Regions from separate parts of the Streptacidiphilus cavernicola genome, predicted to be linked through region 2. Evidence: riboswitches for the same ligand, from Rfam matches in the RefSeq annotation. Region 2 holds a riboswitch; the other holds the start of a gene.
What was found. Region 2 has a riboswitch for ZMP and ZTP ahead of ACEZDE_RS04575 (methyltransferase domain-containing protein). Riboswitches for the same ligand answer to the same signal wherever they lie in the genome.
Positions count from the first base shown of each region.

Region 1 (2,337 bases), on a different contig from region 2:
CCCGGAAGCTAAGCCTCACAGCGCCGATGGTACTGCAGGGGGGACCCTGTGGGAGAGTAGGACGCCGCCGAACAACCATTACAGGTAACCCCCCTGACCACACGTCAGGGGGGTTACTTGCGTTCCAGACACAAAACAGACGGGTTGGTGGGGTCGGCCCTCACCGTAGAACACCTGGCGGCGCCGTCTCGCGCCTCCGGCGCACAGCAGCAACCACAACAAGGCAGGGCCCGGGGTGGTTCGGGTTGGTGAGTATTCACTCGCCGACCCGGCGGCCAGGCACCAACCCGAGCCCCGCCCCGGCTCCCGCGTCGTTGCTGCAGTGCGCCGGAGGCGCGAGACGGACCCGACACCGCAGCAACGGCGAAGGCCGACCCCACTCTCGTATGCCGGGGGTGCGCTTTCGTTCACAGGTCGACGGCAGGCCGCCGCGCGTGGTGGGGGTTGGATTGCGGACGGCTTCGCTGTGGTGGTGACTTCCGAGCTGGCGCGGGCGGCTGGGAGACTGCGCGGGTCGCTTTCAAGGAGAGAGGGTGGCTACCTACGTAGTCCCCCCGGGAAGGTCAGCCACGGGGGGTTCCGTGCCAGCGCCAGTTGGTTAGTTGGGGTTGGCCGGGGAGGTCAGTTCGGCCGGTGGACCAGAGGAGGGTGGGCCAGGGGGCGGTGTCGGTCGGGGCGTCCGGGAAGAGGCGGTGCAGGACGCGGGTGCAGAGGTCGGACGGTGGGTTTCAGGACAGGCCCAGGCCCTTGGCGATGTCCTGGGTGTGGACCAGGGTCTCGACGATGCCCATGGCGGCGAAGCCCTCGGGGTCGGACACGCCGAAGACGTGGTGGGCCCGTGCGGTCGGCGGTGTGGTGCGGACGACTGCGGTGAGCAGCGTGCCGGTCGCCTCCAGCACCTGCATCAGCCCGGCCGGGCCGGCGGCGCGGTCGGCCCAGATGCTGTTGGCCGGGCCGCCGGGACGCTTCCGCTCCCACCCGAACGGCACATGGGTGTCCAACGGAGGTTTGGCGGGGCCGAGTTGTACGGCGTAGGCGAACAGGTCGTCGGCGAGGTGCTGCGCGGTCTCCCAGCAGTCCCAGTCCAGGGAGCCCGCCTTTGCGCTCCAGTTCGCGTCCTCGGGCGCCGTGCTCAGCGTGGCGACCGCTGATCTGACAGCGTGTGCGACGTCGTCGGCGGTGATCGGCGGGTGCGGGGTGCTGCTGGTCGTGGTCATCGAGGGGAGGGTAGCAACGGTCGGGGCCGTTCGGGCACGGGTTTTCGGCGCCGGTAGGGTGGTGGGGCGGACGTGACTGGCGCTTGGGTGGGGTACCACCGGGGAGCGATCCGCCTTCGGACAGAAGCCGTGCGCCTGGGCGATCCACCACTACCTGAGGGTTGCCCATGTCTGTTGTCGAACCGGCGTCCGCCCAGCTCATGAACGGTACGGCGCTCGCCCGCGAGACCCTGGACCGCACCGCCGAACGGGCCCGGAAACTGCTGGCGGAGACGGGTGTGCGGCCCTGCCTCGCGACCGTGCTGGTCGGTGACGACCCGGCCTCGGTCACCTATGTGGCGATGAAGCGCCGCCGCAGCGCTGCCGCGGGCATCGAGTCGCGGCATCTGCCGCTGCCGGGGCGGACCACGACGGCGGAGCTGGTCGCGGCGATCCGGGCGCTGTCGGACGATCCGACCGTGCACGGCATCCTGCTCCAGCACCCGGTGCCCGCGCACATCGACGAGCGGGCCGCGTTCGAGGCGATCGCCCCGGCCAAGGACGTCGACGGGGTGACCATGTGGTCGTTCGCCGCGATGGCCTTCGGCCGCGACGACGGGTTCGTCTCCTGCACGCCCGGCGGGATCATGCGGCTGCTGGACGCGTACGGGGTGGACCCGGCCGGGAAGCGGGCCGTAGTGGTCGGGCGCAGCCCGATCCTGGGGAAGCCGATGGGGATGCTGCTGCTGGCCCGGGACGCCACGGTCACCTACTGCCACTCGCGGACGGTCGACCTGTCCTCCGTTGTGGCGACGGCGGACATCCTGGTCGCCGCGGTCGGTCGGCCGGAGTTCATCCGGGGTGCGGACATCAAGCCGGGGGCGGTCGTCATCGACGCTGGCTACAACCCCGGCAACGTCGGGGACGTCGACGCCGCAGGCGCGGGGGAGCGGGCGGGGCTGCTGACGCCGGTTCCGGGCGGAGTGGGTCCGATGACGATCGCGGTGCTGCTGGATCAGACGGTGCTGGCGGCGGAGCGGGTGGCCGCAGTGGCGGCGTCCACGGCGGTGACGTCCACGGCGGCGGCAGCGAGGTAGCGGCGACGGCGCCCGCGCCCCGGCCGCCTCCCCCGGGTCTCACG
Region 1 is NZ_JBHFAB010000042.1:25-2,361, forward strand. It holds partial or broken rRNA gene rrf (5S ribosomal RNA) at 1-73, shown strand, start outside; partial or broken gene ACEZDE_RS33210 (maleylpyruvate isomerase N-terminal domain-containing protein) at 564-1,217, opposite strand; ZMP/ZTP riboswitch at 1,280-1,365, shown strand; gene ACEZDE_RS33215 (bifunctional 5,10-methylenetetrahydrofolate dehydrogenase/5,10-methenyltetrahydrofolate cyclohydrolase) at 1,385-2,293, shown strand.
Region 1: it holds a riboswitch for ZMP and ZTP, as region 2 does, so the genes downstream of both, ACEZDE_RS33215 (bifunctional 5,10-methylenetetrahydrofolate dehydrogenase/5,10-methenyltetrahydrofolate cyclohydrolase) here and ACEZDE_RS04575 (methyltransferase domain-containing protein) in region 2, are expected to answer to the same signal.

Region 2 (27,366 bases):
CTCCCTCAACACCAGTGCTCACGCGAGACGCGGGCAACCATGCAGCGACAGGCATAATTATGCACTACTCCGCATGGAATGCCAACCGGGCCGCGTCGGCGCGGGTCGGAGAGGTCAGCGGCGGCTCAGGGGGCCGGGAACTGGTTCGGCGGGACGCCGGTGGTGCTCGCGGTGCCGCCGACGACGCCGTAGAGGCTGATCGTGTAGGTGGTGTACTCGACGTACGACGAGGTGTACTTGGTGGTGAAGCTCAGCGACTTGTCGAACTTCTCGTAGTCGCAGCCGGTGGTGAAGCCCCGGTGCTTGGCGTCCCAGTCGGTGCCGGTCGCGAAGTAGACGGTGTAGCTGCCGTCGCGCACGCCCTTGACCGTGAACTTGCCGTTCTTGCGCAGGTAGACCGCGAACGACCGGGCCCCGTTGCGCTTCAGGGTGACCACCGCACTGCCACTGCTGCCGTTCTCGATGGTCAGCTTGCCGTTCCCGGTGCAGTCGGTGTTCCGCAGGTAGGTGCCGGTGGCCAGGGTGCGGTTCTGCTGCTTGGGGAACTTCGGCACGGTCAGCCCGGTGGCCCGGCCGGACGCGGCCAGCCTGCCGACGTCCGCGGCGAGCGCGGTGACGCTCGCCGTCCGGCCGACCTGCACCCCGGGCACCGCGGCCGCGCAGGCCTTGTCGCCCTCGCCGTCGGAGCCCGAGTTCAGGGCGTTGAGGTCGGTGGAGAGGGCCAGCAGGTCCTGGGACAGGGTCGAGTTGTCGTCGCTCTGCGCGTCCGACACCGCCAGTTCCTTGAGCTTCTCGGCCGCGCCGCTGGCCGCCGTCGAGGTGGCGGTCAGTGTGGACCAGCCGCCGCCCGCGGCGATCTTCGCGAGCGCGGCCGAGACCGGCTTGTCGATCGCGGCGAGCTGCGCGGCGTACTGGGCGTCCGTCAGATAGGTCGGCGGCGAGGTGCTCGGCTTGGGCAGGGTGGCCGCCACCGGGCCCGGGGACCCGCCACCGCCACCGCATGCCGCCAGCAGTGCCGTCACCGTGAGCGCCGCTGCTCCCCCGAGCAGTCCTCGGCTGTTGACCGCCATGGCTTCCCCCTCGCCTCGCGCTCGCGCCAGTATGGAAGAGGGCGCGCAGTGGCGTCAATCGGTCACCCAGCGTGCCGGGGTCGGGCGGGCGCTCAGGACTGGGCCAGCCGCAGCAGGTGCTCCGCCAGGGCCTGGCCGCCGTCCGGGTCCCGGCTGATCAGCAGCACGGTGTCGTCCCCGGCGATGGTGCCGATGATCTCGTGGATGCCGGACTGGTCGATCGCCGACGCCAGGAACTGGGCCGCGCCGGGCGGGGTGCGGAGCACCACCAGGTTGCCCGAGGCGGTGGCGGAGACCATCAGCTCGGCGGCGAGCCGGGCCAGCCGGCCCTCGTTGGCCGACTCCCCCATCGGCGCCTGCGGGGTGCGGTCCCCGCCCTCGGCCGGGACCGCGTAGATCAGCGCGCCGTCCTGGCTGCGGATCTTCACAGCCCCCAGCTCGTCCAGGTCCCGGGAGAGCGTGGCCTGGGTGACCGCGAGGCCGTCGTCCGCGAGCAGTTTGGCCAACTGGCTCTGCGACCGGATGGGCTGACGGGTCAGCAGGTCCACGATCCGCCGGTGCCGCGCGGTCCGGGTCTGCGGCAGCTGGAACAGCGGGCCGGTGGCGGGCGGGGGCTGGTGATCGGCCATGGTGGGTCAGCCGGCCTCTCGTACGGATCGCAGGATGCCGGGGAGCACCGCGAGCAGCGCGTCGACGTCGCGCTCGGTGATGATCAGCGGCGGCGCCAGCCGGACCGCGTCCGGAACGGCGGCGTTGACCAGGAATCCGGCCCGCTGGGCGGCGGCCTGGAGCGGGGCCGACAGCGGCCGGGTGAGCACGATGCCGAGCAGCAGCCCGGCGCCGCGGACGTGGTCCACCAGCGGGTCGCCGATGGCCTCGATGCCGGCCCTGAGCCGTTCGCCGACCTTGGCGGCCTGGTCCAGCAGGCCTTCGCGCTCGATGGTGTCGAGCACCGCGTTGGCGGCAGCGCAGACCACTGGGTTGCCGGAGAAGGTGCTGCCGTGGTGGCCGGGGTGCAGCAGTTCGGCGGCGTCGCCGAAGGCGAGGGTGGCGCCGATCGGCAGCCCGCCGCCGAGGCCCTTGGCCAGGGTGACCAGGTCCGGGTCGACGCCCTCCTCGGCCTGGTGGGCGAACCAGTGGCCGGTGCGGCCGATGCCGGTCTGGATCTCGTCCAGGACCAGCAGGGTGCCGGTGGCGCGGGTGATCTCCCGGGCCGCGCGCAGGTAGCCGGCCGGGGGGACGACCACGCCGTTCTCGCCCTGCATCGGCTCCAGCACCACCAGCGCGGTGTCGGTGCTGACCGCGGCCCGCAGCGCCTCGACGTCCCCGAACGGGACGTGGCTGACGTCGCCGGGCAGCGGGCGGAACGGGTCCTGCTTGCCGGGCTGGGCGGTGAGCGCCAGCGCGCCCATGGTCCGGCCGTGGAAGCCGCCGTGGGCGGAGACCATGTGGGTGCGGCCGGTGAGCCGGCCGATCTTGAAGGCGGCCTCGTTGGCCTCGGCGCCGGAGTTGGAGAAGTAGACCCGGCCGTCCTGCCGCCCGGAGAGGGCCACCAGCCGCTCGGCGAGCCGGACCGTGGGCTCGGCCAGGAAGAAGTTGGAGATGTGGCCCAGGGTGCTGATCTGCTCGGTGACCGCGGCGACGATCGCCGGGTGGGCGGTGCCGAGGGCGTTGACCGCGATGCCGCCGAGGAAGTCGGTGTAGCGCTTGCCGTCGGCGTCCCAGAGGTGCACGCCCTCGCCGCGGACCAGCGGGATCCGCGGGGTGCCGAAGTTGTTCATCAGCGTGTGCTGCCAGCGCTGGGTGAGTTCCTGGTTGCCGGTCATGCGAGCCCCCCGGTGATGATCGGATCGGTGTCGTCGTTGTCGGCGTCGGGCACGACCATGGTGCCGATGCCCTCGTCGGTGAAGATCTCCAGCAGCAGGCTGTGCTGGACCCGGCCGTCGAGTACCCGGGCCGTGCCGACGCCCGCCCGGACCGCGCGCAGGCAGCCCTCCATCTTCGGGAGCATGCCGCTGGCCAGGGTCGGCAGCAGCTTCTCCAACTCGCTCACGGTGAGGTGGCTGATCACAGCGTCGCTGGCGGGCCAGTCGGCGTAGAGGCCCTCGACGTCGGTGAGCACCACCAGCATCTCGGCGTCCAGCGCCATCGCCATCGCGGCGGCGGCGGTGTCGGCGTTGATGTTGTAGACGTGGCCGTCGTTGCTGCGGGCGATGGAGGAGATGACCGGGATGCGCCCGTTGTCGAGCAGCGCGTGGACCGCCCCCGGCTCGACGTGGGCGATGTCGCCGACCAGGCCGATGTCGACCTGCTCGCCGTCGACGTCCGCGTAGCGCTTGACCGCGGTCATGGTGTGGGCGTCCTCGCCGGTCATCCCGACCGCGAACGGGCCGTGCTCGTTGAGCAGGCCGACCAGCTCGCGCTGGACCTGCCCGGCCAGCACCATCCGGACCACGTCCATGGTCTCCGGGGTGGTCACCCGCAGCCCCGCGGTGAAGGAGGAGGTCAGGCCGAGCTTCTCCAGCTGGGTGTTGATCTGCGGGCCGCCGCCGTGCACGATGACCGGGCGCAGCCCGGCGTAGCGCAGGAAGACCACGTCCTGGGCGAAGGCGGCCTTGAGCGACTCGTCGACCATGGCGTTGCCGCCGAACTTGATCACGACGGTCTTGCCGTGGAAGCGCTCCAGCCAGGGCAGCGCCTCGACCAGGGTGAGCGCCTTGGGGAGCGCGGTGTTGTTGCGGGCCTGTTCGCCCGTGGGTGCGATGTGCACGGCCGTGGGGCCCCTTCAGCTGGAGTAGGCGCTGTTCTCGTGGACGTAGTCGGCGGTGAGGTCGTTGGTCCAGACCGTGGCCCGGTCGGAGCCGGCATTCAGGTCGGCGGTGACGACCACCTGGCGGTCCTTCATGCTGACCAGGTCGCGGTCCTCGCCGACGCTGCCGCCGCGGCAGACCCAGACGCCGTTGATGGCGACGTCCAGGGCGTCCGGGTCGAAGGCGGCGGCGGTGGTGCCGATGGCGGCCAGCACCCGGCCCCAGTTGGGGTCCTCGCCGTGGATGGCGCACTTGAGCAGGTTGTTGCGGGCGATGCTGCGGGCGACCTCGACCGCGTCGGCCTCGGTGGCGGCGTTGACCACGTCGATCCTGACGTCCTTGCTGGCCCCCTCGGCGTCGCCGACCAGTTGCAGCGCGAGGTCGGCGCAGACCGTGCGGACGGCCTCGGCGAAGGCGTCCTGACCGGGCGTCACCCCGCTGGCGGCGGAGGCCAGCAGCAGCACGGTGTCGTTGGTGGACATGCAGCCGTCGGAGTCGACCCGGTCGAAGGTGGTCCTGGTGGCGGCGCGCAGCGCGGCGTCCAGGTCGGCGGCGTCCACCGCGGCGTCGGTGGTGAGTACGACCAGCATGGTGGCCAGGCCGGGGGCGAGCATTCCGGCGCCCTTGGCCATGCCGCCGACGGTCCAGCCGTCCGGATGGGCCGCGACGGCGGTCTTGTGCACGGTGTCGGTGGTCTTGATGGCGACGGCGGCGGCCTCGCCGCCGTCCTCGGCCAGCTCGGCGGCGGCCAGCTCGACGCCGGGGAGCAGCAGCTCCATCGGCAGCCGGACCCCGATCAGGCCGGTGGAGGCGACCGCGACGTCGGCCGCGTTGAGGCCCAGCGTCTCGGCGACCTTCTCGGCGGTGGCGTGGGTGTCCTGGAACCCGAGCGGGCCGGTGCAGGCGTTGGCGCCACCGGAGTTGAGGACGACGGCGGAGAGGTGGCCGTCCTTCAGCACCTGCTCGGACCAGAGCACCGGGGCGGCCTTGACCCGGTTGGAGGTGAAGACGCCGGCCGCGGCCAGCGAGGGCCCGTCGTTGACGACCAGGGCCAGGTCCGGGCTGCCGGAGGCCTTGATGCCCGCGGTGACGCCGGCGGCGCGGAAGCCCTTGGCCGCCGTGACGCCGACGCCGGGGAGGTGGTTCGTCACGGTGCGACTCCAGTCTGCGGAAGGCCGAGTTCCTCGGGGAGGCCGAGGGCGATGTTCATGCTCTGGACGGCGCCGCCGGCGGTGCCCTTGACCAGGTTGTCGATGGCGCTGACCACGGTGATCCGGCCCACGCCCTGGTCCAGTGCGACCTGCACCAGGGCGTGGTTGGAGCCGAGGACCGAGGCGGTGGCGGGCCACTGGCCCTCGGGCAGCAGGTGCGCGAAGGGCTCGGCGGCGTAGGCGGCGGTGTAGGCGTCGCGGACCTGCCGGGCGGTGACGCCGGGGCGGGCCTTGACGCTGCAGGTGGCGAGGATGCCCCGGGACATCGGGGCCAGGGTCGGGGTGAACGAGACCGCGACCCGCTCCCCCGCGGCGAGGGAGAGGTTCTGGGTCATCTCCGGGGTGTGCCGGTGCACGCCGCCGACGCCGTAGGGGCTCATGCTGCCCATCACCTCGCTGCCCAGCAGGTGCGTCCTGGCGGCCTTGCCCGCGCCCGAGGTGCCGGAGGCGGCGACCACCACCGCCTCGGGCTCGGCCAGCCCGGCGGTGTACGCGGGGAGCAGCGCCAGGGTGACCGCGGTGGGGTAGCAGCCGGGCACTGCGATCCGGGCGCTGCCCTTGAGCGCCGCCCTGGCGCCGGGCAGCTCGGGCAGCCCGTACGGCCAGGTGCCCGCGTGCGGGGAGCCGTAGAACTTCTCCCAGTCGGCCGGGTCCTTGAGCCGGAAGTCGGCGCCGCAGTCGACGACCAGTACGTCCTCGCCCAGCTGCTCGGCGACGGCCGCGGACTGGCCGTGCGGCAGGCCGAGGAAGACGATGTCGTGGCCGGCCAGCGTGGCCGGGTCGGTGGGCTGGAGCACCCGGTCGGCGAGCGGCAGCAGGTGCGGCTGCAGCTCGCCGAGGCGGGCCCCGGCGTTGGAGCCGCCGGTGAGCGCGCCGATCTCGATCCGCGGGTGGGACAGCAGCAGGCGCAGCACCTCGCCGCCCGCGTACCCGCTCGCCCCGGCCACCGCTGCTCTGAACGCCTTGGCGGGATGTGCCATGACTCCTCCTCCGCTTCGGGATAACTATACGAAGGAAGGCACATTCATGCAATCGCGCTACCGGGACGATACTCCTGCGGGGTAACGTCGGGCCGAAAGATCACAGGACCCCGGAAGATCCGAGACGTGAGGACAGTGACGTGAGCGACATCGTGCGGGTAGGGGTCGTCGGCTGCGGCCTGATGGGGTCGGGGATCGCCGAGGTGTTCGCGCGGGCGGGCCTGGAGGTCAAGGTATCCGAGGCGAACGGCGAGGCGCTGGAGATCGGCCGCACCCGGCTCACCGGCTCGCTGGACACCGCGGTCCGCCGCGGCAAGCTCGCCGAGGCCGACCGGGACGAGGCGCTGGCCCGGATCTCGTTCACCACCGACCTGGCCGACTTCGCCGACCGCGACCTGGTGATCGAGGCGGTCGCCGAGCGCGAGGACGTCAAGACCGCGATCTTCCGGACGCTGGACCAGGTGGTGGAGCGGCGCGACGCGATCCTGGCGTCCAACACCTCCTCCATCCCGATCGTCAAGCTCGCCTCGGCGACCTCGCGCCCGGAGCAGGTCCTCGGCGTCCACTTCTTCAACCCGGCGCCGGTGCAGAAGCTGGTCGAGGTGATCCCGACGCTGACCACCTCGGCCGAGACGGTCACCCGGGCCGAGGCCTTCGCCCGCGAGGTGCTGGCCAAGGAGCCGATCCGGGCCAGGGACCGGGCCGGATTCGTGGTGAACGCGCTGCTGGTGCCCTATCTGCTGTCCGCGGTCCGGATGTTCGAGTCCGGCGTCGCCACGGCCGAGGACATCGACAAGGGCATGGAGGCCGGCTGCGCCCACCCGATGGGCCCGCTGCGGCTGTGCGACCTGATCGGCCTGGACACCATCGTCTCCATCGCCGAGTCGATGTACCACGAGTACAAGGAGCCGCTGTTCTCCGCGCCGCCGCTGCTGCAGCGGATGGTCGACGCCGGCCTGCTCGGACGCAAGTCCGGCCGGGGGTTCTACCAGTACTGATCCGGCGCACCACCGGGGCGCTACCGGGGCCGCCGCGGGTACCCCCTACCCTGATTCCATGTCAGATCCTCAACTGATCCGCATCGGTGCGCGTTCGTCCCCGATGTCGCTGGCCCAGGTGCGCCGGGTGCGCGCCGAACTCGCCGCCGCGCACCCGGGGACGGCCACCGAGGTGGTGCCGTTCACCACCTCGGGCGACCGCTGGTCCGGTGCGCTGGTGGAGCTCGGCGGCAAGGGCGCGTTCACCCGGGAGATCGACGAGGCGCTGCTGTCCGGCGCCGTCGACCTGGCGGTGCACTGCGTCAAGGACGTCCCCGGCGACCGCCCGGTCCCGGCCGGGACGCAGTTCGCCGCCTACCTCAAGCGGGACGACCTGCGCGACGCGCTGGTGCTGCCGGTCGGCCACCCCGGCGCCCGGCTCGGCGGCGCCACCCTCGCCGACCTGCCCGCCGGCACCAGGATCGGCACCTCCTCGGTCCGCCGGATCGCCCAACTGGCACAGCGCTACCCGGAGCTGGAGCCGGTGCCGTTCCGCGGCAACGCCAACAGCCGACTGGCGAAACTGGACGCGGGCGAGGTGGACGCGGTGCTGCTGGCCGTCTCCGGGCTGGAGCGGATCGGCCTGGCCGACCGGATCACCCAGATCCTGGACGTGGAGCAGATGATGCCCGCGGTCGGCTCCGGCACCCTGGTGCTGCAGTGCCGGGCCGGGGACGAGCGGGTGATCGAGGCGGTCGGCGCGCTCAACGACGCGGAGACCTACCGGCAGACCACCGCCGAGCGGATGCTGCTGCACGTGCTGCAGGGGCACTGCAACTCGCCGATCGCGGCCTACGCCACCACCGAGTTCGACGGCCGGCTCTCGCTCCGCGCCCGGGTGTTCAGCGCCGACGGCAAGACCGTGCTGGACGCCCACGAGTGGGACCGCAACGCGCACGCGCTGGGCACCTCGGTGGCCGCGACGCTGCTGCGGCAGGGCGCGCACGAGGTCATCAACGCGATCCCGCACTGACCGACAGCAGCACACCGCCGTCAGGACCGTGCACGTCCAGCCGGACCGGCGGGGTGCGCCGGTGCAGGGCGTAGTGCTCGCGGACCCGGGCCAGCACCAAGGGCAGCGCGGCCTCGGTGTCGGCGGACACCGGCCCCTGCTGCAGCCAGTGCAGGCAGAGGGTCCAGTCGTCCGCGTCCTCGGCCGGGTGCTCCCTGGTCGGAGCCGCCCCGACGGCGATGCCGTCGAGGGCGGCCACGATCGCCGCCATGTCCTCCGGATCGATGTGCCCGGGGTCGTTCTCCACCAGTGCCTCGCTCATGCGTTCCGCCTACCCCGTCCCGTACGCCCCAAGCGCACCACCGGGACGGAGCGGGCCGCCGGGACCGGGCGGACCGGCCGCGGTCAGCGGCTGAACAGGTTGGGCGTGTGCAGACGGCGCTTGGTGAGCACCGGGCTCGCCACGGTGTCCGCGTCCCCCTCGACCGGGTCGGCGAACCCGCCGCCGGTGTCGGCCTTGGCCGCGGCCTTGCGCTCGCGCCGGGCGGCGCGCAGCTCGGAGCTGCGCCGGCGCTCGCGCCGGGCGCCCGCCGTCAGCATCAGCAGGCCGAGGCAGAGCAGCAGGGTCAGCGCTATCCCGGCCAGGAACGCGCCGAGTGTGTTGACGTTGGCGAGATGGTGGTCGAAGAGGCGCACCGAGTAGTGCGGCCCTCCGCCGAGGTTGTCCGCGGTCACCACGATCGCGAAGGCGACCGCGACGGCCACGATCAGCAGTCCGAGCAGCAGCATGACTGGTTACACCCCATTCGACAGTGCGTCCTGGTTGACGTCTGCCGCAGCGCGTACCCCGTTACCCGGTCCGCTAACGTCCCGTCAGGACAGGCTCAGAGCAGGCCGCGGACCCGGGCGCTGAGCCGGGTCAGCCCGAGCAGCGCGTCGATGTTCGGGGTCGGCACGCCGACCAGGCCGCCGATCTCGCGCACCGCGCCGACCAGCGCGTCCAGCTCCAACCGCCGTCCGGCCTCGGCGTCCTGCAGCATCGAGGTGCGGGTCAGGCCGAGCTTGCGGGTGACCTGGCTGCGGTCCTCGGGGCGTTCGGCGATCGGGCAGCCGATCCGCTCGCCGATCGCGGCGGCCTCCCGCATCGCGTCGTGGCAGAAGGCCATGACCAGTTCGTCGTCCAGGATCAGGTCCCCGGTCGCGCCGGTGAGGGCGGAGACCGGGTTCATGGTCATGTTGCCCCAGAGCTTGTACCAGACGCCGTGCTGGATCTCGGTGGACACCTCGGCCTCGAACCCGGCCGCGGCGAACAGCGCTGCCAGCTCGCGGACCCGGGGCGACTCCGCGCCGTCCGGCTCACCGAGGATCAGCCGGCCGCCGCCGTGGTGCCGGACCAGGCCCGGCTCCGGGGTGCTGGCGCTGAGGTGCACCACGCAGCCGACGGTGTTGCCGACCGGGACGGTGGCGGCGATCCGCCCGTCCGGGTCCACGCTCGCCAGCCGCCGGCCGGCGCAGGGGCCGCCGAAGCCCTCGAAGAACCACCAGGGCACCCCGTTCATCGCGGCGACCACGGCGGTGTCCGGGCCGACCAGCGGCGCCAGCACCGGCAGCGCGGCCTCCAGCGCATGTGCCTTCACCGCGAGCACCACCAGGTCCTGGACGCCCAGTTCGGCCGGGTCGCCGGTGGCCGGCACCGGCGCGGTGAGCAGGCCGCCGTCCGGCTGCTCCAGCCGCCAGCCGTGCGCGCGCAGCGAGGCCAGCGTCGCCCCGCGCGCCAGCGCCGAGACCTCCGTTCCGGCTGCCGCCAGCCGCGCCCCGATCAGACCGCCGACCGCTCCCGCTCCCAGCACACAGATCCGCATGGGCCCGAACCTAACCCGCCGGGGCTCCGGCGCACCAGGCCGGGCCAGCCCCGTACCGTGCCCGGGTCAGCCCCGTACGTGCTGGAGCCAGGCGGGCCGCCCGGCCAGGGTCGCGGCGGTCCTGGCGGCCTCGGCCCTGGCCAGTTCCCCGGCGTCGGCGAAGCCCTCCGGCAGCCACTCGGCGGAGCGGGCGGCGCGGGCGGCCAGGTGCGCGACATAGGCCTCGCGCTGCTGCTCCGGGGTGTCGAATCCGGGCTCGTCGGCCAGCCAGGCGTCCGGGACCAGGCCGACCACCTCGCGCAGCAGCGCCGCGGTGACCAGCGGCGCGAGCGCGGCGTCGGCGGCCGGGACGTCCGGGGCGAAGCCGCCGAGCGCGTGCTCGGTCATCGGGTAGCGCCGGGCCACCGCCTCGTCCGCGCCGGACCAGCGGTGATGGAAGATCAGCGCCGCGCCGTGGTCGATCAGCCGGAGCCGGCCGTGCCAGACCATCAGGTTGGGGCTGTGCACGGTCCGGTCCACATTGCCGACCAGGGCGTCGAACCAGACCACCCGCCCGGCCTCGGCCGGGGTCACCGCGACCTGCGGCGGCTGCCGCAGCGGGGCGAAGTCGTGCGCGCCGGGCAGGAAGTCCATGCCCAGGTTGAGCCCCGTGCTGCCGCGCAGGATGTCCTGCACCTCCGGATCCGGCTCCTCCTCGGCGACCCGGGGGTCGAACCGGACCAGCACCAGCTCCGGCACCGGCAGCCCGAGCCGCCGCCCCAGCTCCCCCACGATCACCTCGGCGACCAGCGCCTTGCGGCCCTGCGCCGCACCGGTGAACTTCACCACGTAGGTGCCCAGGTCGTCGGTCTCCACCACGCCGGGGACGGAGCCGCCGGTGCGCAGCGGGGTGAGGTAGTGCAGCGCCGTCACCTCGGCCAGTCCCGTCACCCGCTCCGCCCTTCTCCGCGATCCCTGCGACCCTGCCAGGTCAACCACTCCGCAGGCCCGCCGATTCCTTCCCGGCGAGCGCCTCCAGCAGCGCGGACAGCTGTCCGAGGCCGCCGTCGGACCAGACCCCGCCGGCGAAGACGTCGGCCGCGACCTCCTCGGCGGCGGCCAGCATCTGGGCCAGCCGCTCGCGTCCGGTGCCGGTCAGCGCCGCGTAGGCGACCCGGGCGTCACGCGGGTCGGGCTCGCGGACCACCAGGCCGATCCGCTCCAGCGGGATCAGGCCCCGGGTCACCCCGGACGCGGACATCCCCAGCGCGTTCGCCAGGTCCACCCGGCGCATCCGGCCGCCGGGCGCCCGTCCGAGCTGCCGCAGCACCGCCAGGTCGGCGAAGCTGACGCCGTGCAGCCCGGACAGGGTCGCGTCGAACCGCCTGACCAGCGCCGCCTGGGCCCGGACCAGCCGCAGCGACACCGCCAGCGCCTCGCTCATCTCCTCGCTCACGTCGCTCATGCCCGGCAGCCTAACAGATGCTTGCGCACTCAAGGAGTGTCAAAGTATCCCCCGCGACCGCGCTCCGCCCGGCATAATCCGCTGCAACGCGACTGGCGGGTCAGGGGTGGGCGAAAACCACCGGGAAGCAGCCCCGCGAGGGCCGTCCGCCTGGGCCCCCGCAGAGGAGCCTTCCGCCATGAGCGCCTTCTCCGACGTCGACGCCAGCCCCCGCCCGCAGGAGCTGGTCGACTACCTCGACCACGCCCACACCGGCCTGCACGCCCCCAAGCTGCGCCTGCAGCAGGGCCTGCCGATCCGCCCCGGCCACCGGGTGCTCGACCTCGGCTGCGGCTCGGGCCACGAGCTGGCCCGGCTGGAGGAGGACGGCGCGGTGGCCTTCGGCATCGACAGCAGCGCGGTGATGCTGCAGGCCAGCCACTCCCGACTGACCGACGACGACCTCCCGGCCCGGCTGGCCCAGGCGGACGGGGCCCGACTGCCGTTCCGGGCCGGGGTGTTCGACGCCTGCCGGATCGAGCGGGTGCTCCAGCACGTCGCCGACCCGGCCGCGGTGCTGGCCGAGGCCCGCCGGGTGCTGCGCCCCGGCGGGGTCCTCGGCGTGTGCGAGCCCGACTGGTCCTCGTTCACCCTGGCCTCCTCCCTGCGGGAGGCCGCGGCGGCGGTGTCCGCCCAGGTCGGGGCACAGATCGCGCAGCGCGACATCGGCCGGCAGCTGCGCCGGCTGCTGGTCGGCGCCGGCTTCGGCGCGATCCGGGTCGAGGTCGAACTCGCGGTCTACACCGGCCTGGACGAGCTGGATCTGATCATCTCGCTCCGTCGTGCCGCCGAACGCGCCTGCGCGGCAGGGAGCCTGACGGAGCACCAGGCCGAGGCCCTGCTCGCCGAACAGCGCGCGCTGTCCGACGGCGGCGGCTTCCACGCCACCCTCAACCGCTCGGTCCTGGCCTGGGCACGCTGACCCTGGGCGCGCTGACGGTCACCCGCGGGGCAGCACCCCGCCGCGGAGGGCGCTGAACAGCCGCTCCAGGCGCGCGCGGTGGTCGTCCGCCACCGCGCTCGGCGGCTCCCCGGCGATGCGGCGGCGCGCGGTCTCCAGCAGCACGGTGCCGTAACCGGCGATGAAGAAGGCGGCGAGCAGCGCCCCTTCGCCGGTGAAGGCCGGGTCGCGGTCGAGCTCCTCGGCCAGGATCCGCTGGAGCTCGGCGGCGATCTCCCGCGCCCGCGCGACCAGGGCCGACGACGCCGCGACGGTCCGGAAGAAGGAGACCGAGCGGTCATTGAGGCCGGAGAGCGGATGGCGCTCCTCGACCAGGCCGAGGGTCGCGTCGCGCAGCGACGCCAGCACGTCGGTGCCGGGGGCGCGGTCGCGCACCGCCGAGCGCAGCAGCTCGACGGCGTCGTCGGCCCGGTCCAGATAGAGGTCCTCCTTGCGCGGGAAGTGGTTGAAGACCGTCACGCTCGACACCCCGGCCTCCCGGGCGATCTCGGCGACCGTCACCGCGTCGAATCCGCGGTCGAGGAACAGCCGACCCGCGACCTCCGAGATCCTCGCGCGCGTCTGCGGGCCGCCTCGCTCGCTGGTCCTGGGCATCCGGTCCTCACTTCCTTGCGCAACTAAACTTAGTCACTTAACCTAGTGGTATGTCCTCCCCAGAACAGACCACAGCCATTGTGGACGCCGCCACCGACCCGGCCCGCTCCCCCCGCTCGCTGCGGGAGGCGTGGTTGGCCCTGGCCGGACTGTCCGCGGTGTTCCTCTTCGAGATGCTGGACAACTCGATCCTGAATGTCGCGCTGCCCACCATCGGACGCGAGCTGCATGCCTCGACCACCGCGCTGCAGTGGGTGACCGGCGCGTACGCAGTGGTGTTCGGCGGGCTGATGCTGGCCTTCGGCGCGGTCGCCGACCGCTTCGGCCGACGGCGGACCATGCTCATCGGGCTGGCCCTGCTGGGCGTGGCGAGCCTGGCGACCGCCTTCGTCAGCACAGCGGAACAGCTGATCGCGGTCCGGGCGGCGACGGGGGTCGCCGCCGCGATGACGACCCCGGGGTCGATGGCGCTGGCCTTCCGGCTGTTCGGCGCGGACGGCCTGCGGGTCAGGGCGATCACCCTGATCTCGACCGTGGGCCTGGTCGGGCTGGCGATCGGCCCGACCGCGGGCGGCCTCGTGCTCGCGGTCGCGCCCTGGCAGGTCCTGCTGCTGGTGAACGTGCCGGTCGCGGTGCTGGCGATGATCGGGATCCGGTTCGGCATCGCCGCGGACGCCGCGGACGAACTGCACCGCGATCCGGTGGACGTCGCGGGCGCGGTCCTGGGCACCGCGGCGATCGTGCTCGCGCTGGTCGCGCCCACGCTGTTCGTCGATGCGGGCACGGGCTCGTGGGTCCCGTGGGCGGTCACCGCGGCGGCCGTACCCGCGGCGGTCCTCTTCGTCCTCCGCGAGCGTTCGGCCCGGCACCCGCTGCTCGACCTCAGGCTGGTCGCCCGTCCGCTGGTCTCCAGCGGTCTGGCGTTCAAGGCGGCGACCGGGCTGGCCACCGCCGGGCTCGGCTACCTGGTGACGCTGCAGCTGCAGCTCGACTGGGGCTGGTCGCCCGCGCTGGCCGCGGTCGGGATGCTGCCGCAGGTGGTCGTCCTGATCGCGGGCGGCTCGCTGGTCAGTCCGTTCGTCGAGCGGGTCGGCCTCGAACGGGCCGCGGCGATCAGTGCCGCGGCGGTGGTCGGCGGGCTCGCCGTCTACAGCCTGCTGGGCCGGTTCGGCTATGTCTGGGTCGCGCTCGCCCTGGTGCTGGTGGCAGCGGGGATGCGGGTGGTCGGCGTGGCCGCCGGGACCAATGTGCTGCGCGGGCTGCCGAAGGAGCGGACCACGATCGGCGCGGCCCTGGTCGACACCGCCTCCGAGGTCACCTCGGGCATCGGCATCGCCGTCACCGGCACGGTTCTCGCCGCACTGTTCACCGGCGACCTCGCCGCCTCGCACTGGACCGCCCGGCAGACCGCGGAGTTCCAGCAAGCAGCCACCGTCGCCGGTCTCACCCTCACCGTGGTCGCCGCCCTGCTCGTCGGCTGGGGGATCATCCGTGGCCGGTCCGCCCCGATCACGGCCGACGACAGCGACAGCAGCGCAGGCCGCGACGACAGCCCCGGCGCGGAAGCGGACGCGCCGCGAGCGGCCCAGCACGCCGGTTGACCTTCGGCCGGGCTCCCGCAGGGCTCACCGCGCCAGGGGCCTGCCTCCGGTGCGGCTTCCACCAGGGCCCCGGCAGGGCTCACCGCGCCGGCGGCCTGCCGCCGACCAGGCCGACCGCGTGGGCGCCCGCGCGGCACCCCGCTGCCGCCGCCTCCAGCCAGTCCGCGCCCGCGAGCCTCGCGGCCAGCAGCCCGCCGGCGAAGGCGTCGCCCGCGCCGGTGCTGTCCAGCGGCGCGGTCGGCAGGCCCGGCACCGCACCCAGCAGCGTGCCGTGGTCGGCGACCAGCGCCCCGGCCGCGCCGAGCTTCAGCGCCACCACGCAGTGGCACCGGGCGCTCAGCGCCCGCGCCGCGTCCTCGGGGTCGGTAACCCCGGTCAGCTCCCGCGCCTCGTCCAGGTTGGGCAGCAGCAGCTCCACCCCGCCGAGCAGGTCGAGGAACCGGGACGGGCCGTGCTCGCGCAGGAAGCCGACCGACGCCGGGTCCACGCTGACCGCGATGCCGCGCGCCGCCGCCCGGACCACGGCCTGCGCCGCGAGCGCTCGTCCCGGCGCACCGAACAGCAGGTAGCCGGAGAGGTGCAGCCGACCGACCCGGTCCAGCAGCGCGTCGTCCCAGTCCGCCGGGCCGAGCGCCCCGCTGGCGCCCCGGTCGGTGACGAAGGTGCGCTCCCCCGCCGCGTTCACCAGCACGATCACCACCGCCGTCGGCCGCTCCCGGTCCACCCGCAGGCAGGGGCGCACGCCGACGCGTTCGAGCGCGTCCCGGTGCCAGTCGGCGGAGTCCTCGCCCACCCGGGACAGCAGCGTCACCCGTTCGGATCCGCCGTCAACCGCGCGGGCGGCCCAGGCGGCCGTGTTGGCGGCCGACCCGCCCGGCCGCAGGGCGATCCCGGCCGCGGTGTCGGTGTCCGCGGTGAGCGGGGTGGCGTGCAGCGCGACCACGTCGGTGACCAGGTCGCCGACGACCAGCAGCCCGGGGACGGACGGGACGGACGGCTCGGCCGCCATCAGCGCAGTGCGGCGTGGCTGCGGGCGATCTTCGCCGCCAGCGCGACATTGCCGCGCACCGCGGCGAGGTTGGCCTCCAGCGAGGCCCCGCCGGTGTGCTCCACCAGGTAGCCGAGCAGGAACGGGGTGACGGCCTGTCCGGTCACCCCGGCCCTGCCGGCCGCGGCCAGCGCCTCGGCCAGCACCCGGTCGTGCAGCGCCGGGTCCAACTGCTGCCGCTCCGGCACCGGGTTGGCCACGATCAGCGCGGTCAGGTCGGTGTTCAGCTGCCAGCGGGCCCGCATCAGCGCCGCGACCTGCTCCGGGCTGTCCACGGTCCAGTCCACCGGCAGCCCGGACGAGCGCAGGTAGAAGCCGGGGAACTCGGCGGTCCGGTAGCCGACCACGCCCACGTTGAGGGTCTCCAGCCGCTGCAGCGTGGCCGGTACGTCCAGGATGGACTTCACCCCGGCGCAGACCACGGTGACCGGCACCCGGGCCAGCAGCCCCAGGTCCGCCGACTCGTCCTGCAGCGTCACCCAGTCGCGGTGCACGCCGCCGAGGCCGCCGGTGGCGAACACCGCGATTCCCGCCGCATGGGCCAGAAAGGCGGTCGCCGACACCGTGGTCGCCCCGCTCGCGCCGAGGGCCACGGCCGGGGCCAGGTCCCGGAAGCCCAGCTTGCGCATCCCGGTGTCCTCGGCGACCCGCTCAAGGCCGCCCTTGCCGAGGCCGACCCGGGCCACCCCGTCCAGCACCGCGATGGTGGCCGGCACCGCCCCGCCCTCCCGGACGGCCGCCTCCAACTCCTGTGCCACCGCCAGGTTGCGCGGGCGCGGCAGCCCGTGCGAGATGATCGTCGACTCCAGCGCGACCACCGGACGCCCGCGCTCCACGGCGTCTCGGACCTCGCGGGACAGGCGTATCGGGGCGTCGGGCATGTCGGCGTTCGACCTCCTGGAGCACGGAACCGAAGCACGGAACCTGAGCACGGGACAGGGCCGGACGGCGGCGCTCGGCCCTCTGCCCTGCATCCTGTCGCCGGAGCGGCCCGCTCAAACCGGCGGCGGCCTGCCACCCCCCGTCCGGGGGGTGGCAGGCCGCCGATCGTCCGGGCTCCAGACTGTCCGTCAGCCGCGCAGGGCCGCCCCGGTGCGGGCCACCGCCTCGGCGATGGCGGCCTCACGGGCCGCGGTCGCCTCCTCCGCGGTCAGCGTCCGGTCGGCGGCGCGGAAGCGCAGCGCGTAGGCCAGCGACTTCCGGTCCGCGCCGAGCTGCTCGCCGGTGTAGACGTCGAACAGCCGCAGCGACTCCAGCAGCGGGCCGGCGCCGGCCCGCAGCGCCGCCTCGACCTCGGCGGCCGGGACGGAGTCGGCGACCACCAGCGCGACGTCCTGGGTGGCGACCGGGAAGCCGGAGATCCTCGGCCCCTCGGCCTGGCGCACCCCATCGGCGGTGAGCAGGTCGACGTCCAACTCCATCGCGCAGGTGCGCTCCGGCAGGTGCAGCGCCTTGACCGTGCGCGGGTGCAGCTCACCGGCGTGGCCGACCAGCCGGTCGCCCACGTACAGCGCGGCGCAGCGGCCCGGGTGCCAGGGCGCGTGCTGCGCCTGGCGGACCGTCAGCTCCACGCCCGCGGCGGCGGCCACGGTACGGGCCGACTCGACCGCGTCGGCCCAGGTCGCCGCGCGGCTCTGGCCCCACCAGCCGTCGGGCTCGCGGGAGCCCGCGAGGACGGTGGCGACGCGGTGCGGCTGACGCGGCAGCGCCGCGTTCAGCAGCGCGATCTCCTCGTCGGTGGGACGGCGGTCGACCGGCAGCCGGGGCGCCTGGAACAGCGCCTTCTGGTCGGTGCCGTCGACCCGGAACACCAGGCCCTGCTCGAACAGCGCCACGTCCACCGCGCCCCGGCCGACGTTCCGGCGCAGCGCCGCGAGCAGGCCCGGCAGCAGCGTGGTGCGCAGCGACGGCTCCTCGTCGGAGATGGGGTTGGCGAGCGTGACCGTCCTCCGACGGTCGTCGTCCGGCTCCAGGCCGAGCGCGTCCAGGGCCGTCTCGCCGAGGAACGGGTAGTTCAGCACCTCGACGTAGCCGGCCCCGGCCAGCGCAAGACCGGTCCTGCGCCGCAGCCGCTGGGCCTCGGTGAGCCCGCGCCCGGCCGGGACCTGCGGCAGCGTGGAGGGCAGCTCCTCGTAGCCCTCCAGCCGGATGACCTCCTCGGCGAGGTCGTTGGGGTCGGTCAGGTCGGGCCGCCAGCTCGGCGGGGTGACCACCAGGACGTCCCCGCCCGCGACGGTGCAGCCGACCTCCTGCAGCCGGCGGACCACGGTCTCCCGGCCGTACTCCTGCCCGGCCACCCGGTCGGGGTGGTCGGCGCTGATGGTGATGCTGTGCACCGGGTGCGCGGCGGCGATGTCGGTGACCCCGGCCTCCGCCGTCCCGCCCGCGACCAGGACCAGCAGGTCCACCGCGCGCTGTGCGGCAGCCTTGCCCGCCTCCGGGTCCACCCCGCGCTCGAAGCGCTTGGCGGCCTCGGACGGCAGCTTGTGCCGGCGGACGCTGCGGGCGATCGAGACCGGCGCGAAGTGCGCGGCCTCGACCACGATCTCGGTGGTGCCGGTGATCCGGCCGGTCTCCGGATCCTCGACCGCGGTGGCGATCTCGGTGCCCGCGCCGCCCATCACCCCGGCCAGGCCGATCGGCCCGGAGTTGTCGCAGATCAGCAGGTCCTCGGGGTCGAGGGTGCGCTCCACGCCGTCCAGCGTGCGCAGCTTCTCCCCGGCCAGGGCGCGGCGGACGGTGATCGCACCGTCGATCCGGCTGCGGTCGTAGGCGTGCAGCGGCTGGCCGAGCTCCAGCATCACGTAGTTGGTGATGTCGACGGCCAGCGAGATCGGGCGCATCCCGGCCTTCTGGATCCGCCGCTGCATCCACAGCGGGGACAGCGCGGTCGGGTCGACGCCGGTGACGCCGCGGGCCACGAAGCGGTCGCAGCCGAACGGGTCCTCGACCTTGACCAGCGGGCCGTAGGAGTTGGCCGGGGGGACGTCCAGCAGCGCCGGGTCGCTCAGCGGCAGCCCGTAGGCGATGGCGGCCTCGCGGGCCACGCCGCGCACCGACAGGCAGTAGCCGCGGTCGGCGGTGACCGCGATGTCCAGCACCTCGTCGACCAGCTCCAGCAGCTCGACCGCGTCGGTGCCGGGCTCGAACTCGGGCGGCAGCACGATGATGCCGTCGTGGTCGTCGCCCATGCCCAGCTCGCGGGCGGAGCAGATCATGCCCTCGGAGGTGTGGCCGTAGGTCTGCCGGGCGGCGATCGGGAACGGTCCGGGCAGGACGGCGCCGGGCAGCACCACGACCACCTTGTCGCCGACCGCGAAGTTCCGGGCGCCGCAGACGATGTTCTGCGGGCCGCCGTGGCCGTTCGCGTCGCCGACGTCGACCTGGCAGTAGCGGATGGGCTTCTTGAAGCCGGTCAGCTCCTCGATGGCGAGGACGCGACCCACCACCAGCGGGCCCTTGAGGTCGGCGCCGACCTGCTCGACGGTCTCGACCTCCAGGCCAGCCCGGACCAGCCGGTCGGCCACGTCACGGCCGGTCTCACCCGCGGGCAGGTCGACGTACTCCCGCAGCCAGGAAAGCGGGACGCGCATCAGATCTCCATCCCGAACGGAAGGGTGAAGCGCACGTCACCCTCCACGATGTCTCGCATGTCTTCGACGTTGTGGCGGAACATCAGCAGGCGCTCGATGCCGAAGCCGAACGCGAAGCCGCTGTACCGGTTGGGGTCGATCCCGCAGGCGACCAGCACCCGGGGGTTGACCATCCCGCAGCCGCCCAGCTCGATCCAGCCCTCGGAGGAGCAGGTCCGGCAGGGGCGGTCCGGGTTGCCGACGGACTCGCCGCGGCAGGAGAAGCACACCATGTCCATCTCGGCGGACGGCTCGGTGAACGGGAAGTAGTTCGGACGCAGCCGCGTCGCCATCCCCGCGCCGAACAGCGACACCACCATGTGGTCCAGGGTGCCCTTGAGGTCCGCCATGGTCAGGCCCTCGTCCACGGCCAGCAGCTCGATCTGGCTGAAGACCGGGGTGTGGGTGGCGTCCAGCTCGTCCGAGCGGAACACCCGGCCGGGGCAGATCACGTAGATCGGCGGCTCGGAGGCGGCCAGCATCGAGCGGATCTGCACGCCCGAGGTGTGCGTCCGGAGCACCACGCCGTCGGTCGGCTCGCCCGCGGAGTCGCGCAGGAAGAAGGTGTCCTGGGTGGAGCGCGCGGGGTGGTCCGGGCCCATGTTGAGGGCGTCGAAGTTCAGCCACTCGGCCTCGACCTCGGGACCCTCGGCGATGGCGTAGCCCATCGACGTGAAGATGTCGCCGAGCCGCTCGGAGAGCGTGGTCAGCGGGTGCCGGCCGCCGCGCGGGGCGCGGTCGTACGGGAGGGTGACGTCCACGGCCTCCTCGGTGAGCACGCGGGCGTCCCGCTCGGCCTCCAGCTCGACCCGGCGCTCGGCCAGCGCCTTGTTGACGGCGCCGCGGGCCTGGCCGACCCGCTTGCCGGCCTCGGCCTTGGCCTGCGGGGGCAGCGCGCCGATCTCCCGGTTGGCGAGGGCCAGCGGGGAGCGGTCACCGGTGTGGGCGACCTTGGCCTCCTGCAGCGCGGCGAGGTCGCCGGCGGCGGTGAACGCGGCCAGGGCCGCGTCGCGCAGGCGCTCGATCTCTTCCGGCTTCAACGCCTCTACCTCGACCGGGTCATAGGACTTGTTCGGTGCGGACATCTCTCTCTTCCCGTGCTCCTGCGTGGATCGTGCGGGTATGTGGCATCGCACCACGCCAGTGGACGAGTCTACTGAGGTTCTGGAGGTGACGACGCCCGCGCGGCTCAGAGCATGAACTCGGGCAGGCCCGCGGGCAGCACGAATCGGAACCTGGCGCCGCCCTCGGGCATCCGGTCCACCGCGATGCTGCCGCCGTGCGCCTCGACGATGCCCTTGACGATGTAGAGGCCGAGGCCGGTCCCGCCGCGCTTGCTGCCGCGCCAGAACCGGGTGAAGACCCGCGGAATCGATTCCTCGGGGATGCCGGGGCCCTGGTCCGAGACCGTCACCGCCGTCACCTCCCGGAGCTGGCCGGAGGCGAGGACCGCCTGCTCGGACCGGACCTCGATGGTGACAGTTCCCTCACCGTGCCGCACCGCGTTTTCCAGCAGGTTGCCCAGCACCTGGTCCACCTTGTCCGCGTCCGCCCACAGCGGCGGCAGCGGCTCGTGGACCTGCACCACGAAGCGCTCCGGCGCGGTGCCCGCGGCGATCTTGCCGTCCACGTGGTGCCGGATCGCGGCCGGGAGGTCGACCTTCTGCCGCCGGACCTCCAGCCGTCCGGCGTCGATCCTGGAGATGTCGAGCAGCTCGGCGATCAGCCGGGTGACCCGGTTGGCGTCGGCGTCGACCGTCTCCAGCATCAGCTTCTTCTGGTCGTCGGTGAACCGCTCCCACTTCTGCAGCAGGGTCGCGGTGAAGCCCTTGACGCTGGTCAGCGGGCTGCGCAGCTCATGGGCGACGGTGGCGATCAGCTCGGCGTGGCTGCGCTCGGTACGCCGCCTGGCCTCGGTGCCGCGCAGGGTGACCACCACCCGGGTGACCGGCCCGGTGCCGCCGTCGGCGCGCAGGTAGCGGGCCGAGACCAGGACCTCCCGGCCGCCGGGCAGCAGCAGGTTGCGCTCGGGCTGACGGGTGCGTATCCGCAGGCCGCCGTAGGGGTCGGTGAGCTGCCACCAGCGTCGGCCCTCCAGGTCCTCCAGCGGCAGCGCCTCGGCCAGGGTCCGACCCAGGGCGAGCGCGGCCGGGATGCCGCTGATCCGCACCGCCGCGGCGTTGAAGCAGACCACCCGCTGGTCGGCGTCGGCCACCACCAGGCCGTCCGGGAGCTCCTCCGGATCGAGCCAGCCCAGGCCGACCCCGGCGCCCCGGGGCACGGCAGTCGGAACGACCACGCCGGCCTGCCGCGTGTCGGTCATGACCGCCCTCCCTCCGGATCCCGCCGTCACCCGCGATCCTCCGGTCACCCTAGCGAATGACCGGCTGCTCGCGGCACCCGCCGGAGGCGCGTTGGGCGCGCGCGGAGGCGTAGAGGCACACGGCGGCGGCCGTGGCGAGATTCAGGCTCTCGGCGTGTCCGTGGATCGGGACCCGCACCACCTCGTCCGCCAGTGCGCGGGTGGCCTCCGGCAGGCCCCAGGCCTCGTTGCCGAAGACCCAGGCGGTGGGCCCGCCCAGGGCGCCGTCGTCCAGCTCGGCGTCGAGGTCGCGGGCGCCCGCGCCGTCCGCCGCCAGGATCCGCACCCCGGCGTCGCGCAGGCCCTTGACCGCCAGCTCCACCGGGACCCCGACCGCGACCGGGAGGTGGTAGAGGCTGCCGACCGAGGCCCGGACCGCCTTGGGGTTGTAGAGGTCCACCGAGCCGTCGGTGAGCACCACCGCGTCCGCGCCGGCGGCGTCGGCGGTGCGCAGCACCGTCCCGGCGTTGCCGGGGTCGCGGACGTGCGCGAGCACCGCGACCAGCCGCGGCCGGGCGGCCAGCACCTGCTCGAAGCCGGTGTCGACGAAGCGGCAGACGGCGGCGATGCCCTGCGGGGTGACGGTCTGGCAGACCGCCTCGATCACCTCGTCGGTCGCGGTGAGCACCGGGATCCGGGCGGCACGGGCGTGGTCCAGCAGCTCCGGGTGCCGCTCGGCGGCCTCGGCGGTGGTGTAGATCTCCACCACGGCGTGCTCGCCGCCGGGCAGCGTCCCGTGGGCCACGGCCTCGCGGACCGCCTGCGGGCCCTCGGCGACGAAGCGGCGCTCCTTGCCGCGCTGGGCGCGGCGGGAGAGCCGGCGGGCGGCGCTGACCCGGGTCGAGCGCAGCGAGGTGAGCTCGGGGGACGGCTGCTGGGGCATCGCGGTTCTCACTTCGGGTGGGCTGGGCTGAAAACGACACTGGACCCGCAGGGCGTCATTCCCTGCGGGTCCAGCTCACAGCACGGCGACGGAGTCGACTGCTCAGGCGGCGTCGGCGGCGACGCGGGGCGCGTTCACGTCGGCCGGGAGGGCCTTCTGCGCGACCTCGACCAGCGTGGCGAAGGCGCCGGCGTCGTGCACGGCCAGCTCGGCCAGCATCTTCCGGTCGATCTCGACGTTGGCCAGCTTCAGACCCTGGATCAGGCGGTTGTACGTCATGCCGTTGGCACGCGCCGCGGCGTTGATGCGCTGGATCCACAGCTGACGGAAGTCGCCCTTGCGCTTCTTCCGGTCGTTGTAGTTGTAGGTGAAGGAGTGCAGCAGCTGCTCCTTCGCCTTGCGGTACAGGCGCGAGCGCTGGCCGCGGTAACCGCTGGCGCGCTCGAGGACGACCCGGCGCTTCTTGTGGGCGTTTACTGCCCGCTTGACGCGTGCCACGTTGTTACTCCTTGATGAGGACCGCGGTCAGTCTCACGCGGTCCGGTGACGAATGGTTCGAGGGGATCGGCTGCGCAGGGCGCAGGATCACTTGCCGAGAAGCTTCTTGACCTTCTTGACGTCAGCCGGGGACACCTCGACCGTGCCGGCCAGGCGACGGGTCAGCGTGGACGACTTGTGCTCGAGCAGGTGACGGCGGCCGGCGCGCTGGCGCAGCACCTTGCCGGAGCCAGTGATCTTGAAGCGCTTGCTGGCACCGGAGTGCGTCTTGTTCTTCGGCATGTCGCCGTACTCTCCTCGTCGGTCCGCTGCCCGCCCGTGCGCCGGGGCGCGAGCGGGAGCGCTGTGGTTCTCCAGGGCCCTCCGGCGGGTGCCGGGGGGCCGGGCGGACGTGGCAGCCTAGCTGGCCGCCACCTCCTGGTTGTCCGCGACCTCGGCGTCCGCGGGGGCGACGTCGGCATCGGCGGCAGCCTCGTCGGCGGCCTCCGCTGCGTCGTCGAGCTCCTGCGGCTCGTCGGCCTCGGGGGCTTCGTCGGCCGAGAGGACGTCCTCGTCGTCGGCCGGGCGGCCCTGACGCTCGGCCTTGCGCGCGGCGGCTGCCTCGCGGGCCTCGGCCATGGCCTCGGTCTTCTTCTTGTGCGGGCCGAGCACCATGATCATGTTTCGGCCGTCCTGCTTGGGGTTGGACTCGATGAAGCCCAACTCCTCCACGTCCGAGGCGAGGCGCTGCAACAGCCGGAAGCCGAGCTCGGGGCGGGACTGCTCACGACCGCGGAACATGATCGTGATCTTGACCTTGTCACCCTGCTTGAGGAACCGGACGACGTGACCCTTCTTGGTGTCGTAGTCGTGCGGGTCGATCTTCGGCCGGAGCTTCATCTCCTTGATGACCGTGTGCGCCTGGTTCTTGCGCGCCTCACGGGCCTTCATGGCGGACTCGTACTTGAACTTGCCGTAGTCCATGAGCTTGCACACCGGCGGCCGGGCGGTCGCCGCGACCTCGACCAGGTCCAGGTCGTACTCCTGCGCAAGTTCCAGGGCCTTGGCAAGCGGCACGATGCCGACCTGCTCGCCGCTGGGACCGACGAGTCGCACCTCAGGGACGCGAATCCGGTCGTTGATGCGGGGCTCAGTGCTGATGGATCCTCCTCGGTTGCACCTCGCGGCTGCCGACCCGGCAGCCGCGTTATGCGGACTGGTTTACCGCCATACAGGACTTCATTCGTACCGCGGTGGGAACAACGCGCCGGGCGTTTCACCGCGGGCACGAAAAAAGCCCCGCATGACACACAGGCGGGGCTCCACGGAAACCGGGCACGCTGCTGCGGAGCTGAGTGTCCGCGGTACGCGCTGGGTGGTGTCACGCTGGTAGGCGTGAACCACCGGACCGGAACCCGACGACCCGGGGGTCGATGCGGGTGGGAGAAGGAGCCTCCACTTGCGGGCCTGGCACCACACCCCACGGGCATGACGACCTGGCCGGTCAGTGTCCAACCATAGCAGCGTTCCGGCGTAGCGCAGAATTCCCCGGTTCGGCAAGCTTCGGGCAGACTCTCGGACAGAACAGTCGGACCGACATCCATGATCAGCCAGGACCAGCGAGGCGAGCCCCAGATGACCACCCAGCCCGAGACCCCCGACATCGACGACCTGACCCGGGACATCGCCGACGTGCCGGCCGTGGAGCTGATCACCACCACCGCCGTGCACCTGCTGAGCGCGGCGGCGGTCAACCTGGGCCTGGCCGAGGACGGCGAGCAGCACAAGGACCTGGACGAGGCGCGCAAGCTGATCAACGCCCTGGCCGGGCTGCTCACCGCCGCCGCGCCGGACCTCAGCACCTACCACGCCGCCCCGCTCCGGGACGGGCTGAAGTCGCTTCAGCTCGCCTTCCGCGAGGCCTCGCTGGTCCCGGACGCCCCGGGCACCGGCCCCGGCGAGAAGTTCACCGGCCCGGTCTACGGCTGACCGGGACGCCATCCCGGCGACAGCCCCGGCGGCGGTTGCCAGGGAACGGCCAGGCTGCTCCTAGGGCGGTCAGAGGAACGCTGCCTAACGTGCCGGTGCATGTGGAGCAGATTCGCGGCACGGCCGCGCGAGGGGACCGACCACCGCGTCCGGCCCCGGACCGCCGTCATCTGCACGGTCGCCGGGGTGCTGGCGGTGGCCGGGACGACGACGCTGGCGGTGCACGGCGGCTCGGCGCGGGCGTCGACCTCGGCGGCGGCGACCGGCTCGGGCGCCGGGTCGGCGGTGGCCGCGCCGTCCCCCGGCAGCGCCTCGCCCACCCCGTCCGCCACCCTCTCGCCCACCGGCGCCCCGTCGGCTACGGTGACCGCGACGCCGAGCGCGCCCGCCTCCACGCGTCCGACCGATTCGGGAGACGGCATGGACGCACTGAAGGACGCGGTGGCGCGGGCCTCGGGCAACGCCTCGGTCTCCGTGGTCGACCTGACCACCGGAGCCTCGCTGGACTACGGCGCGGCCGGACACTCCTTCGTCACCGCCAGCATCGTCAAGCTGGACATCCTGGCCACCCTGCTGCTGCAGACCCAGGGGCAGGGCGGACTCAGCACCTCCCAGCGCGCGCTGGCCACCAGCATGATCGAGAACAGCGACAACGACGCCGCGAACAGCCTCTACCTCGCCATCGGCGCACACAGCGGCCTGGACGCCGCCAACAAGCGCTTCGGGCTCGGCTCGACCCAGGGCGGCACCGACGACTACTGGGGTCTGACCACGACCACCGCGGCGGACCAGGTGAAGCTGCTGCGCCAGGTGTTCACCGGCTCCTCGCTGCTGGACGCCGCCTCCCGGGAGTACGTCCAGGGCCTGCTCCGCCAGGTCGAGACCGACCAGCGCTGGGGCGTCAGCGCCGCGGCCACCGGCGACTACCAGCTCAAGAACGGCTGGCTGCCCCGCTCCGCCACCGGGCTGTGGGTGATCAACAGCACCGGGCTGGTCGACCACGACGGCCACCAGCTACTGATCTCCGTGCTCTCCGACGGCAATCTGTCCGAGAGCCAGGGCATCACCCTGGTCGAGTCGGTGGCCAAGGCCGCGGCGGAGACGGTCGGCTGAAGCTCTAGCTTAGGGTGAGGGTTGAGGGTTGAGGCGGCGTCAGCGGCCCGTCAGGTCCGGCTCAGCGGGCGTACAGCGGCTCGGCCGGCTCCGCCCTGGAGGCGGGCACGACGGCCAGGTCCAGGCCGCGGTCCAGCCGGATCCGCAGCAGCTCGTGCTCGGCCAGCGCCGCGGCCAGCCGCTGGACCGACCGGCCGAGCCCGGCCGGGTCGGCGGCCGGGTCCGGGATCAGCGCCAGCAGCGCGTCCGTCTCCGCGCTGGGGAGCAGATGCGCCCGCAGTACCTCGGGGTGCCGCGCCAGCACTCCGCGCACCGCCTCGGCGACCTCCGGGTCGCGCAGCGGGTCGATCCGGGCCCTGCCCTCGGCCACCGCGCGCATGGCCGCGCCCGACAGTTCGTAGAAGGCGGGACCGGCCAGGTCGATCAGCAGCGCGTCGGCCTGCTCCGACCAGGCCGCCCGGACCGCCTGCGCGGCCGGGACCGGCGCGGGGCGGGCGTCCGCGCGCCAGCGGGCCAGCGCGTCCAGAGAGGTGAAGGCGGGCAGGCCGCGGCGTCCGTCCGGGGTCTGCACGGTCGGGACGGCCATGTCGCTGGACTTCTCGTGCGTCAGGCCGTCGGCGCCGGTCTCGGCCTCGCCGAGGATCGCCACGATCGGGACCATCAGCCGGGCGCCGACCAGCGCGTCGAGCAGTTGCCGCTCGGTGTCCGCCGAGGGCTGCGCGGCGTGCCGGGCCAGCGCCTCCGCGAGCCGGGGGTCCGCCGCACCGTCGTCACCCGAGAACCCCGGGTCGGGGATGTTCTTGCGCTGCACCCGGCGAGCCTAGTCGATCGGGCCGGGTCCCCCTACCGACAGGTAGGCGCGGTGTGGCAGTCTTCGCGCATGGTGACACCCTCCGCAGACCGCGCCCGCTACGACCGCGCCACCGTCGGCCTCGACGCCCCGCTGGCGATCGTGGACCTGGAAGCCTTCGACGCGAACGCCCAGGACCTGGTCCGACGCGCGGGCGGCAAGCCGATCCGGGTGGCCAGCAAGTCGGTGCGCTGCCGGGCCCTGCTGGAGCGGGTGCTCCGGACGGACGGCTTCCAGGGGATCATGAGCTTCACCCTGGCCGAGTCGATCTGGCTGGCCAGAGCCGGCTTCGACGACATCCTGCTCGCCTACCCCTCCGCCGACCGGGCCGGATACGCCGAGCTGGCGGCCGACCCCAAGCTGGCCGGGGCGGTCTCGGTACTGGTGGACGACCCGGCCCAGCTCGACCTGATCGACGCCGCGCACGGAGCGGGGACCGAGGAGATCCGGG
Region 2 is NZ_JBHFAB010000003.1:39,946-67,311, reverse strand. It holds gene ACEZDE_RS04640 (hypothetical protein) at 126-1,070, opposite strand; gene ACEZDE_RS04635 (arginine repressor) at 1,163-1,699, opposite strand; gene ACEZDE_RS04630 (acetylornithine transaminase) at 1,706-2,896, opposite strand; gene argB (acetylglutamate kinase) at 2,893-3,840, opposite strand; gene argJ (bifunctional glutamate N-acetyltransferase/amino-acid acetyltransferase ArgJ) at 3,856-5,031, opposite strand; gene argC (N-acetyl-gamma-glutamyl-phosphate reductase) at 5,028-6,071, opposite strand; gene ACEZDE_RS04610 (3-hydroxybutyryl-CoA dehydrogenase) at 6,212-7,069, shown strand; gene hemC (hydroxymethylbilane synthase) at 7,128-8,081, shown strand; gene ACEZDE_RS04600 (hypothetical protein) at 8,062-8,382, opposite strand; gene ACEZDE_RS04595 (hypothetical protein) at 8,466-8,849, opposite strand; gene ACEZDE_RS04590 (2-dehydropantoate 2-reductase) at 8,945-9,922, opposite strand; gene ACEZDE_RS04585 (HipA family kinase) at 9,989-10,852, opposite strand; gene ACEZDE_RS04580 (MarR family winged helix-turn-helix transcriptional regulator) at 10,893-11,366, opposite strand; ZMP/ZTP riboswitch at 11,445-11,529, shown strand; gene ACEZDE_RS04575 (methyltransferase domain-containing protein) at 11,545-12,327, shown strand; gene ACEZDE_RS04570 (TetR/AcrR family transcriptional regulator) at 12,346-12,960, opposite strand; gene ACEZDE_RS04565 (MFS transporter) at 13,011-14,561, shown strand; gene ACEZDE_RS04560 (carbohydrate kinase family protein) at 14,641-15,570, opposite strand; gene ACEZDE_RS04555 (pseudouridine-5'-phosphate glycosidase) at 15,570-16,490, opposite strand; gene pheT (phenylalanine--tRNA ligase subunit beta) at 16,680-19,202, opposite strand; gene pheS (phenylalanine--tRNA ligase subunit alpha) at 19,202-20,326, opposite strand; gene ACEZDE_RS04540 (sensor histidine kinase) at 20,431-21,564, opposite strand; gene ACEZDE_RS04535 (TrmH family RNA methyltransferase) at 21,614-22,486, opposite strand; gene rplT (50S ribosomal protein L20) at 22,589-22,984, opposite strand; gene rpmI (50S ribosomal protein L35) at 23,072-23,266, opposite strand; gene infC (translation initiation factor IF-3) at 23,384-24,124, opposite strand; gene ACEZDE_RS04515 (DUF1844 domain-containing protein) at 24,599-24,952, shown strand; gene ACEZDE_RS04510 (serine hydrolase) at 25,052-26,065, shown strand; gene ACEZDE_RS04505 (SseB family protein) at 26,127-26,876, opposite strand; gene ACEZDE_RS04500 (amino acid deaminase/aldolase) at 26,946-27,366, shown strand, end outside.